DNA from 4 places in the Enterococcus sp. DJ147D b genome. Region 1 is predicted to be linked to each of the others. Evidence: predicted binding sites of a transcription regulator. Region 1 holds the regulator's gene; each other region holds the start of a gene.
The links. Region 1 encodes LexA, which represses DNA repair genes until DNA is damaged. Its sites were predicted from a motif close to CNAACANNTGTTNG; they were not measured.

Region 1 (3,553 bases):
AATATCATTTGAATCATATAAAACAATTAATTTTCCTAATTTCATGTGTCCAGCCATAGAACTTGCTTCTTGAGACACACCTTCCATTAAATCGCCGTCACCACATAAAGCATAAGTATAATGATCAACAATATTAAAGTTTTCTTTATTATAAGTTGCTGCAAGGTGTGCCTCTGCCATTGCCATACCAACAGCCATGCCGATTCCTTGACCTAGTGGACCAGTTGTTGCTTCAACGCCATCTGTATGATGGACTTCTGGATGTCCTGGTGTTTTTGATCCCCATTGACGGAATTGTTTCAAGTCATCAATTGTTACTTGATAGCCAGATAAGTGGAGTAAACTGTACAACATAGCTGAACCATGCCCAGCAGAAAGTACAAAACGGTCACGATCTACCCAATTTCTCGAAGTAACAGGATTTACTTTTAAATGTTTTGTCCAAAGTGCATATGCCATCGGTGCAGCACCCATCGGTAAGCCTGGATGACCTGAGTTTGCTTTTTGTACAGCTTCAATACTTAATGTACGGATTGTGTTAACGCCTAGTTGATCAATTTTGTCGAACAAAAGAACCCCTCCAATTTAGGTTTTTTTTACTGTAATTCATTTCATGCTCATTTTAGCGGATACAGTTCAAAAAATCAATGCTTTTTTGGTATTTTTTACCAAAAACCACACTAACGGTCATGTAACCCTTTTTCTTTTTGAATTTCTTTTAATTTATCTGGTGTCACATCATTACCTTCTGGATCAACGATTTTCATTCCTTCAATATGATGTCTCATGCCAGAGCGAAAAGCTGTCAAATATTCTTCTCTCAATAAAATCTGTTCTTTTTCTTCTTCTTTTGAAAGTCCTTCAGCTTTTTTCTTTTTGGCTAATTCATTAATACGTGCAATTTTTTCAGGTGATAACATTATCAGCCCTCCTTTTTTCTCTTCTTATATTATATAAAAAAACCAAAAAAAACAACTAGCGATCTCTATTTACATACGAACATTTGTTTGAAACAGCGCTTTTTATGTGGTATTATTTAATTATTAAGTGAAAGAAGGTGTACTTTGTGGCCCGACAAACTGAAACACGACAAATCGAAGTCTTACGTTATATCCACGAACAAGTGACCCGTAAAGGATACCCACCAACTGTTCGTGAGATTGGTGAAGCTGTTAACCTTTCTTCAACATCAACTGTCCATGGACATTTAGCACGATTAGAAAAAAAAGGATTCATTTTACGTGACCCGACAAAGCCACGAGCAATCGAACTAACTGATTTAGGGTTAGATCAAATTGGGATCAAACCATCTACTATTCCAATGCTCGGAGTAGTCACAGCTGGTGAGCCGATTCTTGCAGTTGAAGATGCCTCCGACTTTTTTCCTGTTCCACCAAATTTAACTTCAGAAGAAGGCAGCTTATTCATGCTGACCATTCGTGGTGAAAGTATGATCAATGCAGGAATTTTAGACGGGGATAACGTCATCGTTCGAAAGCAAGAAAGTGCTAAAAACGGCGATATCGTCATTGCTATGACAACAGAAAATGAAGCGACTTGCAAAAGATTCTATAAAGAAAAAAACCATTTCCGTTTACAACCTGAAAATGACTTATTAGAACCAATCATTTTAGATGAGGTCTCTATCTTAGGTTTAGTAGTTGGTCTCTATCGTAGCCACATTTATTAATATAATTAAACCAAAGAATTGCAGTAAAACTTCTGCAATTCTTTTTTTATTGATCTTACCTCTTTACAAACCGAACAAACATTCGTATAATGATTTTACGAACGAATGTTCGCATAAATAAATGAGGTGAGAATTCATGAAATCAATTAGACGTATTGGCTTGGTATTACTGGTTTTATTCTTAGGTATTTTGATTGGCAATTTTGGGATCCAACCGGCATTGATTATTTTTCTTCCGTTATTCACATTATGGTTCATGTTGTGGGACGAAAAAAAATATCGTCAAGCCGAACAGCGTAGGCTTCATGAAGAACATTTCTATCATGAACATTACTTACGCTCTCGGCAATCTTGAAAGAAAAATAAAGGTAATTAATCGTTCGTTACAATCATCTATTGGCTATTATACTGAAGGCAATTGCTTGTCCTTTACTTTGACTAATCCAAAGTATTCATTCAATAAGAACTATTATTCCCCTATCAAAAAAGACGATCAAAATTTTGATCGTCTTTTTGCATTTCTTAATTAGTTGACTCTTTTTTTAATTCCCATGAAGCATCACTACCTGGTACAGATTGTGTCCACCATTTAGCAAGATATTGTTTGCCATTGTAATTTACAAGATCTCCTGCAACATATGTCCCGCCTTGATAATAATCTACACTCCCGTCCTCATTTTTTATTATTTCTTTTTCCCAAACTTGTGCAGATCCTGGAGTATCCCCTTTTGTCCACCATTTAGCCGTATAAGTTGCTCCTTGATAGGTAACTTTGTCTCCTTTCACGTAAATCGTTGTTGAGGAATAGTTAGGTACATTTTCTTTTTCTTTGACTGTTACAGTAATTGTTTGCGTTGTCTTTTCACCTTTGCTGTCAGCAACTGTATATGTAAGATCATTTGTTCCAACTTTTGAAGTGTCGACATTTCCTGTCACAACTATTTTTGATGTTAGGTCACCATCTTCTTGATCGTTCGCTGTTACGCCAGCTAGTTTATCAAAGGTTGCACCAACTTCAATGATTTGATCTTTCAAACCAGAAAAAATTGGTTTCGTATTCGCATTAGGGTCCACTACTGTAATCGTCCGAATCTTTTCTGAATGGTTTTTCTGACTGTCTACCACAGAATAAGTTATTTGGTATTCACCAGCCTTTGAAGAATCCACCGTTCCAGTCGTCGTGATTTTAGCCGTTAGATCTCCATCTTCCTGATCAATCGCAGTCACGCCCGCTAAAGCATCAAAGGAATCATTCAACTCAATTGTTTCATTTGTTGCTCCTTTGATTACTGGTGCTTGGTCTCTTATGCCTGCCTCTCCGTCAAATTCACCCATAATTTTTGAAAATTCATAGGTTTCTTGTTCGAGTCCAGTATTTTTTAAATCTTCATTCAAATCATTGTCCCGATTCAACGACCAGAAAGAAAGCATGCCAATTTGTTTTTCATTTGCATATGCTAACAAGGCTTTAGCATCAGATTGAGTAAACGTTTCGTTTGCTTGACTTGATTTTCCTACCCACGGCGTCAAACCAATTTTCTGATATACTTGCGCGTCTGTCAGGTCTTGATTGGCATCACTATAAATTCGTTTTAATTGTCCAGCTAAGCTTTCTGATGCTTGTTCAACATATGTATAGTATGTATTTGTTGGCCCTGTAACAAATGCAGGTCCAAAACACATTGTCATGATATTCACACCATGAACCTCAACCTTTTTCTGAACAGCATCTTGTAGCACATTGTATGCGTCATTGTCTGTCCCTTCACCTACTAAACCAGTCGGTAAAACAGGGAACGTATACCAAACGTCAGGTGCTTCATCACCCAGCTTATCTTGCATGATTTTGATTGCATCATTATT
Region 2 (3,553 bases), 410 kb from region 1:
GTCAAGCGCTGAAGGCAAGCGGAACCCATAATCAACTAACATTTGTTTACGCGCCCGGTCACCATTATACATTCCGCGAATTTGTGGCATCGTTACATGTGATTCGTCAATGACAATCAAAAAATCTTCTGGAAAGAAATCAAGCAATGTATAAGGTGGCTCTCCTTCTTTTCGACCATCCATATGTCGCGAATAGTTTTCAATGCCTGAAGTGTAACCCATCTCTAGCATCATTTCGATATCATAGTTTGTTCTTTGTTCTAAACGTTGCGCTTCTAGTAACTGATTATTATCTCGTAACACTTTTAAGCGCATCTCTAGTTCGGCTTTGATGTTCGCAACAGCCTGTTCCATATGTTCATCATTTGTCACGAAGTGAGTAGCAGGGAAAATAGCAACGTGTCCTGTTTCACCAAGCACCTCTCCAGTTAGCGCATCTACTTCCCGAATTCGTTCGACTTCATCCCCAAAAAATTCGACTCTCAAAGCACGTTCGTCGCGTGAAGCCGGAAAAATCTCCACCACGTCACCGCGTACTCGAAACCGACCACGCTGAAAATCAATATCATTTCGTTCAAAATTGATTCCCACTAGATTCCGAATCAATTGATTACGATCAAGTTCTGCTCCTTGTCGAATTGAAACAACTTGTTTCTGATATTCAAATGGTGAACCTAATCCGAAAATACAAGAAACAGAGGCAATCACAATTGTATCGTTCCGCTCTAGAAGGGAACTTGTAGCCGAATGGCGCAGCTTATCAATCTCGTCATTGACACTTGAATCTTTTTCAATATAAGTATCACTAGATGGAACATACGCTTCTGGTTGATAATAATCATAATAAGAAACAAAATATTCAACCGCGTTTTTGGGAAAGAATTCTTTAAATTCTCCATATAATTGTCCAGCTAAAGTTTTATTATGTGCAATAATCAATGTTGGCTTATTTACTTCCTTAATCACATTTGAAATCGTATAGGTCTTCCCCGTACCGGTTGCACCTAATAAGATTTGCGCTTTCTCCCCACCAACCACACCATCCACTAATTGGCGTATCGCTTCAGGTTGATCCCCTGCTGGTTGGTACTTCGAGACAAGCTCAAATTGTTGAGAGGTATCTCTTTCAATCATTTTTCGTCCCCCTTTTCATTCATTCCTTTTCATTTTATGACTTGCAAAAAGAAAAGGAAAGCAAAGGCATTCCTTACTAAAAAATTATAACACACCGAACATACTTTCGCCACTCCTTTACCTCGGCATTCCATGTTAGAACTTCTTACATAGGATGTTAGATTTTATTGTTTTTTTCATTTTTTTAAGTTTCAGAACTTGTCTGATTCATTACTTTTCACCTATAATAAATAGATATTGAGAATTTAGGAGGTAATTATGAAAAGAAAGCATTTATTCTACTCGTTCATTTTCATAATGGCAGGATTTATCACACTTGCAACTAGTAATCCTGCCCATGCAGAAACAAACAATACGGAATCAAGTACCGCCGAGTCGATGCAGATGGCTCAGCCAAAAAAAGACAAATACGTCGTTGCTAGCGACTCTGCCTTTGCACCCTTCGAGTTTCAAAACACGGACGGTAAGTATGAAGGAATCGATGTTGAGTTAATGAAACAGATTTCCGAGCTTCAAGGCTTCAATATCCAAATGGACTATCGCGGATTTTCCGCTGCGTTACAAGCATTAGAGTCTGGACAAGCTGATGGCATGATTGCCGGAATGACCGTCACAGATGAACGTAAGCAAAGTTACGATTTTTCTGATACTTATTTTGATAGCGGAATTCAGTTGGGCGTAAAACAAGGTGATACATCAATCAAATCCTACAAAGATTTAAAAGGGAAAACAGTTGGTGCCAAAGTCGGAACCGAAAGCGCTGAATTCCTGAGCAATCATGAAGAAGAATATGGCTACAAAATCAAGTACTTCGACGCTGCTGACCAATTATATGACGGTTTGAAAGTTGGTGCGATTGACGCAATCATGGATGACTACCCTGTTCTTGGTTATGCTATCAAACAAGGTCAAAAAATTGATACCCCAATGCCAAAAGAATCTGGTGGTAAATATGCCTTCGCAGTTAAAAAAGGTGAAAACCCAGAACTTTTAACGATGTTCAATGAAGGACTTAAAGAGTTAAAGCGCACAGGCGCCTATGACAAAATCATTGATAAATATGTAGCTACTTCAAATGAGTCAGCAGACTCAACCAAAGACGAATCAACAATCATCGGTTTAATCAAAAACAATTACAAACCATTATTACGTGGTTTTTGGATGACAATCGTTCTTGCTCTAGTCTCTTTCGCTTTGGCACTAGTAGTGGGTGTTATTTTCGGATTATTCAGTGTCTCACCTATTCGTGCACTACGCATGATAGCAAGCATTTACGTTGATATCATTCGTGGAATTCCAATGATGGTACTTGCCTTCTTCATTTTCTTTGGCTTACCTGGAATTGTTGGATTTACAATTCCAGATTTCATTGCTGGCGTTATTACATTGACCTTAAACGCGAGTGCGTATATTGCAGAGATCGTTCGTGGCGGTATCAACGCCGTTCCCGTTGGACAAATGGAAGCTTCGAGAAGTTTAGGGTTGTCTTATAACCGAACAATGCAAAAAATCATCTTGCCACAAGCTATTCGAATCATGCTTCCTTCATTCGTTAACCAATTCGTTATCTCATTGAAGGATACAACAATCATCTCTGCAATCGGAGTAGTCGAATTACTACAAGCTGGTAAAATTATCGTTGCCCGTACCACACAAAGTACGTATGTTTACTTAATTATCGCAGTCATGTATTTAATCTTGATTACCGCTTTAACAAAATTAGCGAAAGTTTTAGAAAAGAAGGTGAAGTAAGATGTCAGAAAAAATCTTAGTTGAACATCTTGTAAAAAAATATGGTGAAAATACTGTATTAAATGATATCAACGTCTCAATCAACGAAGGCGATGTCGTTTGTATCATCGGCCCTTCTGGTTCAGGAAAAAGTACTTTCCTACGCTGCTTAAATCGTCTAGAAGAGCCAACGGATGGTGACATCATCATCGACGGCGCTCATTTAATGGATAAAAACACAAATATCAATCTTGTTCGTCAGCATATCGGAATGGTGTTCCAACACTTTAATTTATTCCCTCACCTTTCTGTTTTAGAAAATATTATTCTTGCGCCAATGGATTTGAAAAAGGAATCTCGCGAAGAAGCAGAAAAAAAAGCCATCAAGCTATTAGATACAGTTGGCTTAGCTGATAAAAAAGATATGTCACCAGAAATGCTCTCAGGCGGACAAAAACAACGTGTTGCGATTGCGCGTGCATTAGCAATGAACCCAGACATCATGCTTTTTGATGAACCAACCTCTGCACTTGATCCAGAGATGGTCGGTGATGTTCTGAACGTCATGAAAAAACTTGCAAAACAAGGAATGACCATGGTTATCGTTACTCACGAAATGGGCTTTGCCAAAGAAGTCGCTAATCGTGTCATGTTCATTGACGGCGGAAACTTCCTTGAAGACGGAACA
Region 3 (3,553 bases), 580 kb from region 1:
CGATCACTCTCTCTAACCGTCAAAAACTACTACTGAATTAAATTTGCGTTTTCTACGATTTTGTTAATGATTCGAGCCAGATTTTATTTGTCCATTTCTTTTTCTAGATCACTGAATTATTTTAGCTAATACTTCCACACCAGTAGCTAAACAATGGGTAAAAATGGCAATGGTTGGGTTGGTTTTTATTATCAAAAAGGTTATGATACTGGAAGAAAAGTCATAACAACAAAAGCTAAAACAGAAGAACTGGATTGAGGTCTAAAATGTCAATTGCATATAATAAATTCAAAAAACGCCACCCGTATCTCAACCTGATAATCATTTTTATTGTTGCTAATTTACTAGGTATTTTGATCGAATATATCATCAATGGAGATTTCATTGGTTCGGGATTCTACACAGCTTTATTTTTAATGATCATTTATTTACTAAAAGCATGGCTTGAACAGAACAATGAAAACGGAAAAATTGGCTTAACAAAAGCAAGTAATAAATGAAAAAGAGGAATCCTTATTGAAAGGATTCCTCTTTTTCATTTGTCTTAGATTCCATGAATCGTTTTCCTACCCACCGTATCGAATAAATAAAAGCTATGTCATTTTAGTAATCCTCGATTATGATAACTTGCATCATAATAACTTTCTATATTAAACTCCACTTAACCGGATGATAAAATTCCACATGCCTAATTTCATCATAATTCACTTTGCTAGAACCTACATAGATCCCTAACTCATCATGTCCTAAAACAACACCAACAATATCGTTAGGATAATAGCCTTCAGAATCTCGTTCTTTTATTTGTATAGCAACAGATTCTCGTTTTATGAGTGCCTTATTCAACACTTCTGAGATTGCTTCAGTTGTCATTTGTGTTTTTGCCACATTCACTTGCGCAGTTTCTTTCGTCTTACTAGTAATTTTTTCAGTATGGTCAGATAAATACATGCCTTGCCATTTGATAATCCCTCGATCTTCATAATCAAACATGCTCGATTCCTCCATTTCCTCCAGCGTGCCCACCAACTAAATTACTTCGATCGATACTTCTCGCACCTTCGAGATAAGAAGACGCATGAACAATTGAACTAAATCCATATTTTCCACGAATTTTATCAATGATTCGATCTAAATTTTCTTCTCTCATTTGTTTTTCTGGATCGCTAAATAAATCTAATTGCGTGGAATCGGTATACACTAACTTGCTATAAGCTATGGAAACATGTCGGACTTCTTGACCATCATAAAATTTATGAAATAAATACATACAATACATTTGAAGTTCTTTCGTGTTATTCGTCAAAGGTATTTTCATTTGGCGAGAAAATCCCTCTTTTTCTTCCAAAATAGACGTGCCAATCCCTACATGGATACAGCTGGTTTTACAACCATGTTTTCTAATTCTGATTGCTACTTGTTCAGCCATTTCTTTCACGACAATCTCAATCTCTTCTTTTCTAGTATAATCTCTTGGCAAAACTTGAGAGTTTCCATAACTTTTTTCTTTTGTTTGAGGTGGAACAACTGCGATGTCTGTACGATCAATCCCATTAGCATGGAAATATAATTGTAATCCCAGCACGCCAAATTTATTTTTCAGTGAATAAGGTTTCCAATTTGCTAACCCTTCGATCGACATGATCCCCATTTGATTCAGTCGTTTTTTGGTCCGTGAACCAATTCCCCAAAAATCAGTCATTTCTCTGATACGCCAAACTTTTTTAGGAACATCTTGGTATGTCCACTCAGCGATGAATCCTTCATTTCTTTTTGCTTCATTGTCTAATGCTAGTTTTGCAAGTAAAGGATTATCCCCTATTCCTACAGTGGCAATCAATCCCATTTCTCGATAAACATGTCGCTGAATTTTTCGAGCCAATTGCTTCCGTTGGTCGCTACGACTTTTCCCAGCTGTCGTAAATAATTTCATTGAGCTAGTGACTTTCAAAATCGATTCATCAATTGAATAAATCAGTAAATCTTCATCTGCTACATATTTTCTAAAAATATCATTTACTTCCATATTTCTTTTGATGTACAAATTCATTCTAGGTGCAGCAATAATCAAACTGTCAGGAAAAGGCGAAGGCAAATCTCTTGGTCGGCTAACATTAGAGATTCCATACTGTTGCTTAGCCATTGGCGAAGACGCTAGAATCAGACCTGAACCAGTATTATCCGCTTGACTCATAACAACCAGTTCTGTTGTCAAAGGATTCAATCCACGTTCGATACATTCAACCGAAGCATAAAAACTTTTCATATCGATCATGAAGTAATCATTCACAGGCTCATTTGAATAATCTAGCATGTCGTTACACCTCACTTCATGCTCATTATACAAACGTATGTTCGCTTTGTAAACTGATTATACTAACTTTTTTCGTAAAAAAGTAAAAAACGAAGGCACAAAGTTTAGTCCTTCGTTGTTTTATTTAATTTTTTTATTTCTATCACAGCTATTCCATTTGTTCTGCTGAAACAATCATTTTATATTCGTATGTTCTATTATTTTCTAAGAGTTTCTTTTCATTTTAGTCAATAAATTGGAATTATTTTACTAATCGTTCACTCTTGATTCAATAAAAATTTTTTGATTTGTTCCCAGTAAGTGTTCTTTCCGATAATCAGCGATAATTCCCCCGTCAGACCATAACGATCCACTATTTTTTTATTTGATTTTAATCGCCCTTTGATTAAGTAAAAAATGCCTTCCTCGGTTGTAGTACTCGTTTCAGGTATTTCTGTTATCTCTCCATCAAGCGTTGTTGCCACAGCTTTTCTATCTAATTTGAAGTGAACGAGCATTCCTGTTTTGATATGTGTCATTTCATTTGCTGGTATCCTAGCAGTAAATGGTATTTCATCGTCTTTAAAGGATGGATAAATTTCTGCTAAAAGTGTGCCTTTTGGTAGAAAGGTTTGTTCCTTTACTGCATCATTCAAATGGAGAATACCGTCTTTTTTAGCTCTTACTGTTCCCAAATCAATTTGTTCGTTTATATTCTCTATAAGTACTTTCTTTTTCTTTTCAGACTCATCTAATTCAAGTATCTTTTGCTTCGTTTTCGCTAAAATTTCTTCCTTACTTTGTGCCAATCTTTCACGTTGGGAGTTGATTTCATCCTCTGGTGTAACAGGTTTGACAAGCGTTTCTTGTTCCATTTGTAGTTGTTCAATTTCTTTTTTTAATTGGCTGATTTGCTCATCAATGACTGTCAAAGTAGTTGTTTGAATTTGCTCTTTTTTATCTTCTGAACCATTTTTCAGTTCCATTTGCCATACTTGATATTTAGCTTTGATTGCTTCTGAAACATTTCTAATTGTTTTTTGGTCTTTCCATGCTACTCTTACTTTTTCCCACTCAGATTGTTTATTTTTTCGTATACTAATCTCCTGACTATGCTGGTCCATATTTTTTTGATATGTTTCTTGCTCTTTCTGATTTGCTGCCAGCATTTGTTTTGATAAAGATTCACTGGCTTCTTTTTCTGCAAAGAAACTTTTTAATTGGTTACTATAACCAAAAACATCCTCTACTTTAAAAAGA
Region 4 (3,553 bases), 400 kb from region 1:
CGAGCACTAAATAATGGACAACTTCGGTATTCACAAACGGTGCGATATTCGTATGTTTTTCTGTTTGGATCATTTCCATATCAACAAAACCGAGTTTTTCAAGTTCCGTCTGTACAACTTTTGCAGGGTTTGGTGTAATACGATCAATCATGCTCCAAGGAAAAGCTACTTTTTCAGAATCAGTTAAATACTCGATAAATGCTTGAGATACAAAGCCTTTTTCTCGCCATCCTTGTGCAATTGTCAGCACACTATTTTGGAATCGCTTTCCATTTTGTGAAAAATTGTCCGTGGAAATCATGGCAATTGGTAATTTTCCCGCTAAAAATCGTTTGTGTAATAAAGCCGTCACGATACTTATCGTATGTTGCGGAGCTTCAAGGCCATTTTGAATATCCGCTTCTACTACAGGAAAAAATTCCCCAGAAGCATCTTTCAAGTGATACCCTTTTTCGGTAATCGTAAAGGTCGTAAACTGTAGGGCCGGATTTTCAAAATATTGAACGACTTGTGCAAAACTTTCTTTCTCACTAGGATGACAAAAGAAAGCATCTGCTGTCGCAGCTAAAAGCTTCTTATCTAAGGTCCCATCATCATGCATGATAACTTCTACTACATCACTGTGAAACGGTTTGTAAGCCTTATCAATTACTTGTTTATCGAAAGTTTCACAAACAACAATACCAGCAGTTAATTCTTTTGCATCAGCTAATCGCTGTGCAATTTCTGCATGAAATCCACGATATAAATTTCCACCACCAAAATGAAGCCACACTGGCGATTTTTTTCCTTTTTTCTTAACTTCATCAACATCATAAGTAGGAATAGCGATGCCAACTTGTTTTAATTCCGTTACTGATTTTTGCCAATCTTTTAAGTCAATCACAGAATCCCTCCCAAAACTGATATATCAGTTAATTTGATACTTGCATTATATTCGCCAATTTCGGCTTTGTCAATACGTCAATTTTATTTTTTTCACCTTACTAATAAAAAAAATAGCAAATACTAATATATCAGAATAACTCAAATAAGAGAAAGCACCTCGCATATAGTGTGCTTTCTCTTATTTATAATCAATCATTCATTCCCATAAAGGCAAAACTATATTTTCATAGGTCATAGGATCCAAGTTAGTGAGTGTTATCCCTAACAACCGAATGCCTTTCTCGACACCAAGAATTTCTTCCCAAATCAAACTGGCCTGATAATAAAGTGCCTCTTTTTTATAAATGTATTCTGGTAAGGTTATCCGTTTCGTAATTGTTGAATAATCAGTATAGCGAACTTTTAATACGACTGTTTTCCCATGTTTTTGGACTTTTCTCAGTGCTTCTTCTACTTTCTCTGCTAGCTGTCGAAGCTGTGCTAAGACAGCTTCTTCTGTCTGGAGTGGCTGACCATAGGTATGTTCTTTGCCAACTGATTTTCGCTCTCGCGTAACATTTACAGGCGAATCATGAATCCCACGAACCTTTCGATAAAGGGAATACCCCATTTTCCCAAAATTTTGAATCAATTGCATTTCACTCATCTCATATAAATCTGCACCTGTAAAAACTCCTAACTCATTCATTTTTGGCACTGTTTTTTTTCCAACTCCATGAAACTTTTCTATTGGTAATTTTTTTAGAAAAGAGACAGCCTCTTGAGGTGTCACCACAGTAATTCCACGTGGTTTTTGAAAATCAGAAGCCAGTTTTGCCAGAAATTTATTATAGCTAACTCCTGCCGAACAAGTTAGATGAACTGCTTCCCAGATATCTGCTTGAATCATTCGAGCAATTTTAATTGCTGATTTACAATTCACTTTGTTTTCTGTCACATCTAGATACGCTTCATCGATACTAACTGGCTCGATGACTTCAGTGTATCTCCGAAAAACTTCACGAACAACTTGAGATACTTCCGAATATTTTTGATGATCACCAGGTTTAAAAATGGCTGTTGGACACAATTCAAATGCTTTTTGTGCGCTCATCGCTGAATGAATCCCATATTGTCTCGCTTCGTAATTTGCCGTTGTCACGACACCTCGACCACCAGTATCACTGGGATGGCGAGCAATCACTAATGGGTGCCCTCTAAATTCTGGATGATCGCGTTCTTCAACCGAGGCGAAAAAAGCATCCATGTCGATATGGATGATCTTTCTTGATGTATCATTATGTAAAGGAAACTGTAGTTCCATTGGTATTCACCTCGATCTTATTCTCATTGTTATTATAGTCGAACTTTTGTTCCCTATCAAGCTATTCTAATTTAACTTTGAGGTTTTAAAAAATGTATGATCATTGATAAATGGGTATGCCATTCGTTTTGCATAATCATAAGATAGTTCGACTTATTCAACAAAAAATCGTCCGTGTATTTTGTTTCATGTAAAAAAATATCTATTTTTAAAATTGAATTTCTTCTACACGAATCGTTTTCATATGTACACTAAGTCACCATTCAAAAAAGGAGCAAAACATGGTTCTGTTTCGCTCCTTAAGCTTTTGTGTATTGGTTATTGAATTTGCTACTATTCATCTAATTCATGAAATTGTCGATAAACTTCTTGCTTTTTCAGGTGATTTGCCGCAGCTATTTTCTTAATAGCAGCATTTGGCTTCTCACCAGTTGCAATCAAGGCTTCTACTTGTTCTCTCAAAGAGATTTGAATAACTTCCTCTGCTTCAGTCAAACTACCATCGTCGCCAGCGACCATCAAGCAACATTCACCTTTGATTTGATTTTCTTTTAGATACATTAATAGTTCGTCTACATCTCCACGTAGATATTCTTCATGAATTTTAGTTAGTTCCCGACATAACACCACTTGACGATTTCCAAGTACCACGCGTATATTTTCAAGTGTAGCACTTACACGATAAGGTGATTCATAAAAAATAAGTGTTGCTGTTTGAGGCTTTAATTGCATCAATATTTCTTTTTGTTCCTTCTTTTTTCTTGGTAAAAACCCATAAAATAAAAACGGTTGTGGTTCGAGACCAGAAGCAATCAAAGCAGTAATACCTGCTGTAGGGCCGGGTACTGATACGACTGGGATTCCTTCTGCAATACATGCAACAACTAATTCATGACCAGGATCACTAATAGAAGGCATTCCCGCGTCACTTACTTGGGCAATGCTTTGTCCTGTTTTTAATTGTTCAAGTAAGTATGGAATTCTTTCTTTGTAGTTATGTTCATGCAAACTTTTCTGTGGTGTTTCTACCTCAAAATGATTTAATAATTTTTGTGTATTACGTGTATCTTCACTTGCTATCAAGTCTGCTTCTTGTAACAGACGAACACTTCGGTAAGTCATATCTTCAAGGTTACCAATCGGTGTGGGAACAAGATATAAAGTTCCTATACCTGAATGATCCTTAAAACTTTTTTGGTTATACATTTCCTGCCTCCTTAATAAAAAAGAGCGAAGACACAAGTCGACTGACTCACATCTTTGCCCTAACATAGATAAATTTTAAATATTACCGTCCACTTTCACGATAAATAACTTCCAAGCAAAACGCACACGGCTCATCATTTTCGCGACGTGAACCGT

Region 2: a site for LexA is predicted at 1,230-1,243, ahead of uvrB (excinuclease ABC subunit UvrB). Genes of this name have one in related genera too.
Region 3: a site for LexA is predicted at 2,345-2,358, ahead of AC4BD1_RS09710 (Y-family DNA polymerase). Genes of this name have one in related genera too.
Region 4: a site for LexA is predicted at 2,231-2,244, ahead of dinB (DNA polymerase IV). Genes of this name have one in related genera too.

The regions. Positions count from the first base shown of each region.
Region 1 is NZ_CM177104.1:1,482,892-1,486,444, forward strand. Features, by position in the region: gene tkt (transketolase) at 1-570, opposite strand, end outside; gene AC4BD1_RS07030 (DUF896 family protein) at 681-920, opposite strand; gene lexA (transcriptional repressor LexA) at 1,067-1,690, shown strand; gene AC4BD1_RS07040 (hypothetical protein) at 1,827-2,045, shown strand; gene AC4BD1_RS07045 (immunoglobulin-like domain-containing protein) at 2,213-3,553, opposite strand, start outside.
Region 2 is NZ_CM177104.1:1,076,501-1,080,053, reverse strand. Features, by position in the region: gene uvrB (excinuclease ABC subunit UvrB) at 1-1,134, opposite strand, end outside; gene AC4BD1_RS05225 (amino acid ABC transporter substrate-binding protein/permease) at 1,393-2,886, shown strand; gene AC4BD1_RS05220 (amino acid ABC transporter ATP-binding protein) at 2,888-3,553, shown strand, end outside.
Region 3 is NZ_CM177104.1:2,064,334-2,067,886, forward strand. Features, by position in the region: gene AC4BD1_RS09700 (hypothetical protein) at 267-500, shown strand; gene AC4BD1_RS09705 (hypothetical protein) at 646-993, opposite strand; gene AC4BD1_RS09710 (Y-family DNA polymerase) at 986-2,314, opposite strand; gene AC4BD1_RS09715 (bacteriocin secretion accessory protein) at 2,572-3,553, opposite strand, start outside.
Region 4 is NZ_CM177104.1:1,878,854-1,882,406, forward strand. Features, by position in the region: gene AC4BD1_RS08860 (mannitol dehydrogenase family protein) at 1-886, opposite strand, end outside; gene dinB (DNA polymerase IV) at 1,085-2,191, opposite strand; gene rsmI (16S rRNA (cytidine(1402)-2'-O)-methyltransferase) at 2,525-3,397, opposite strand; gene AC4BD1_RS08875 (DNA replication initiation control protein YabA) at 3,480-3,553, opposite strand, start outside.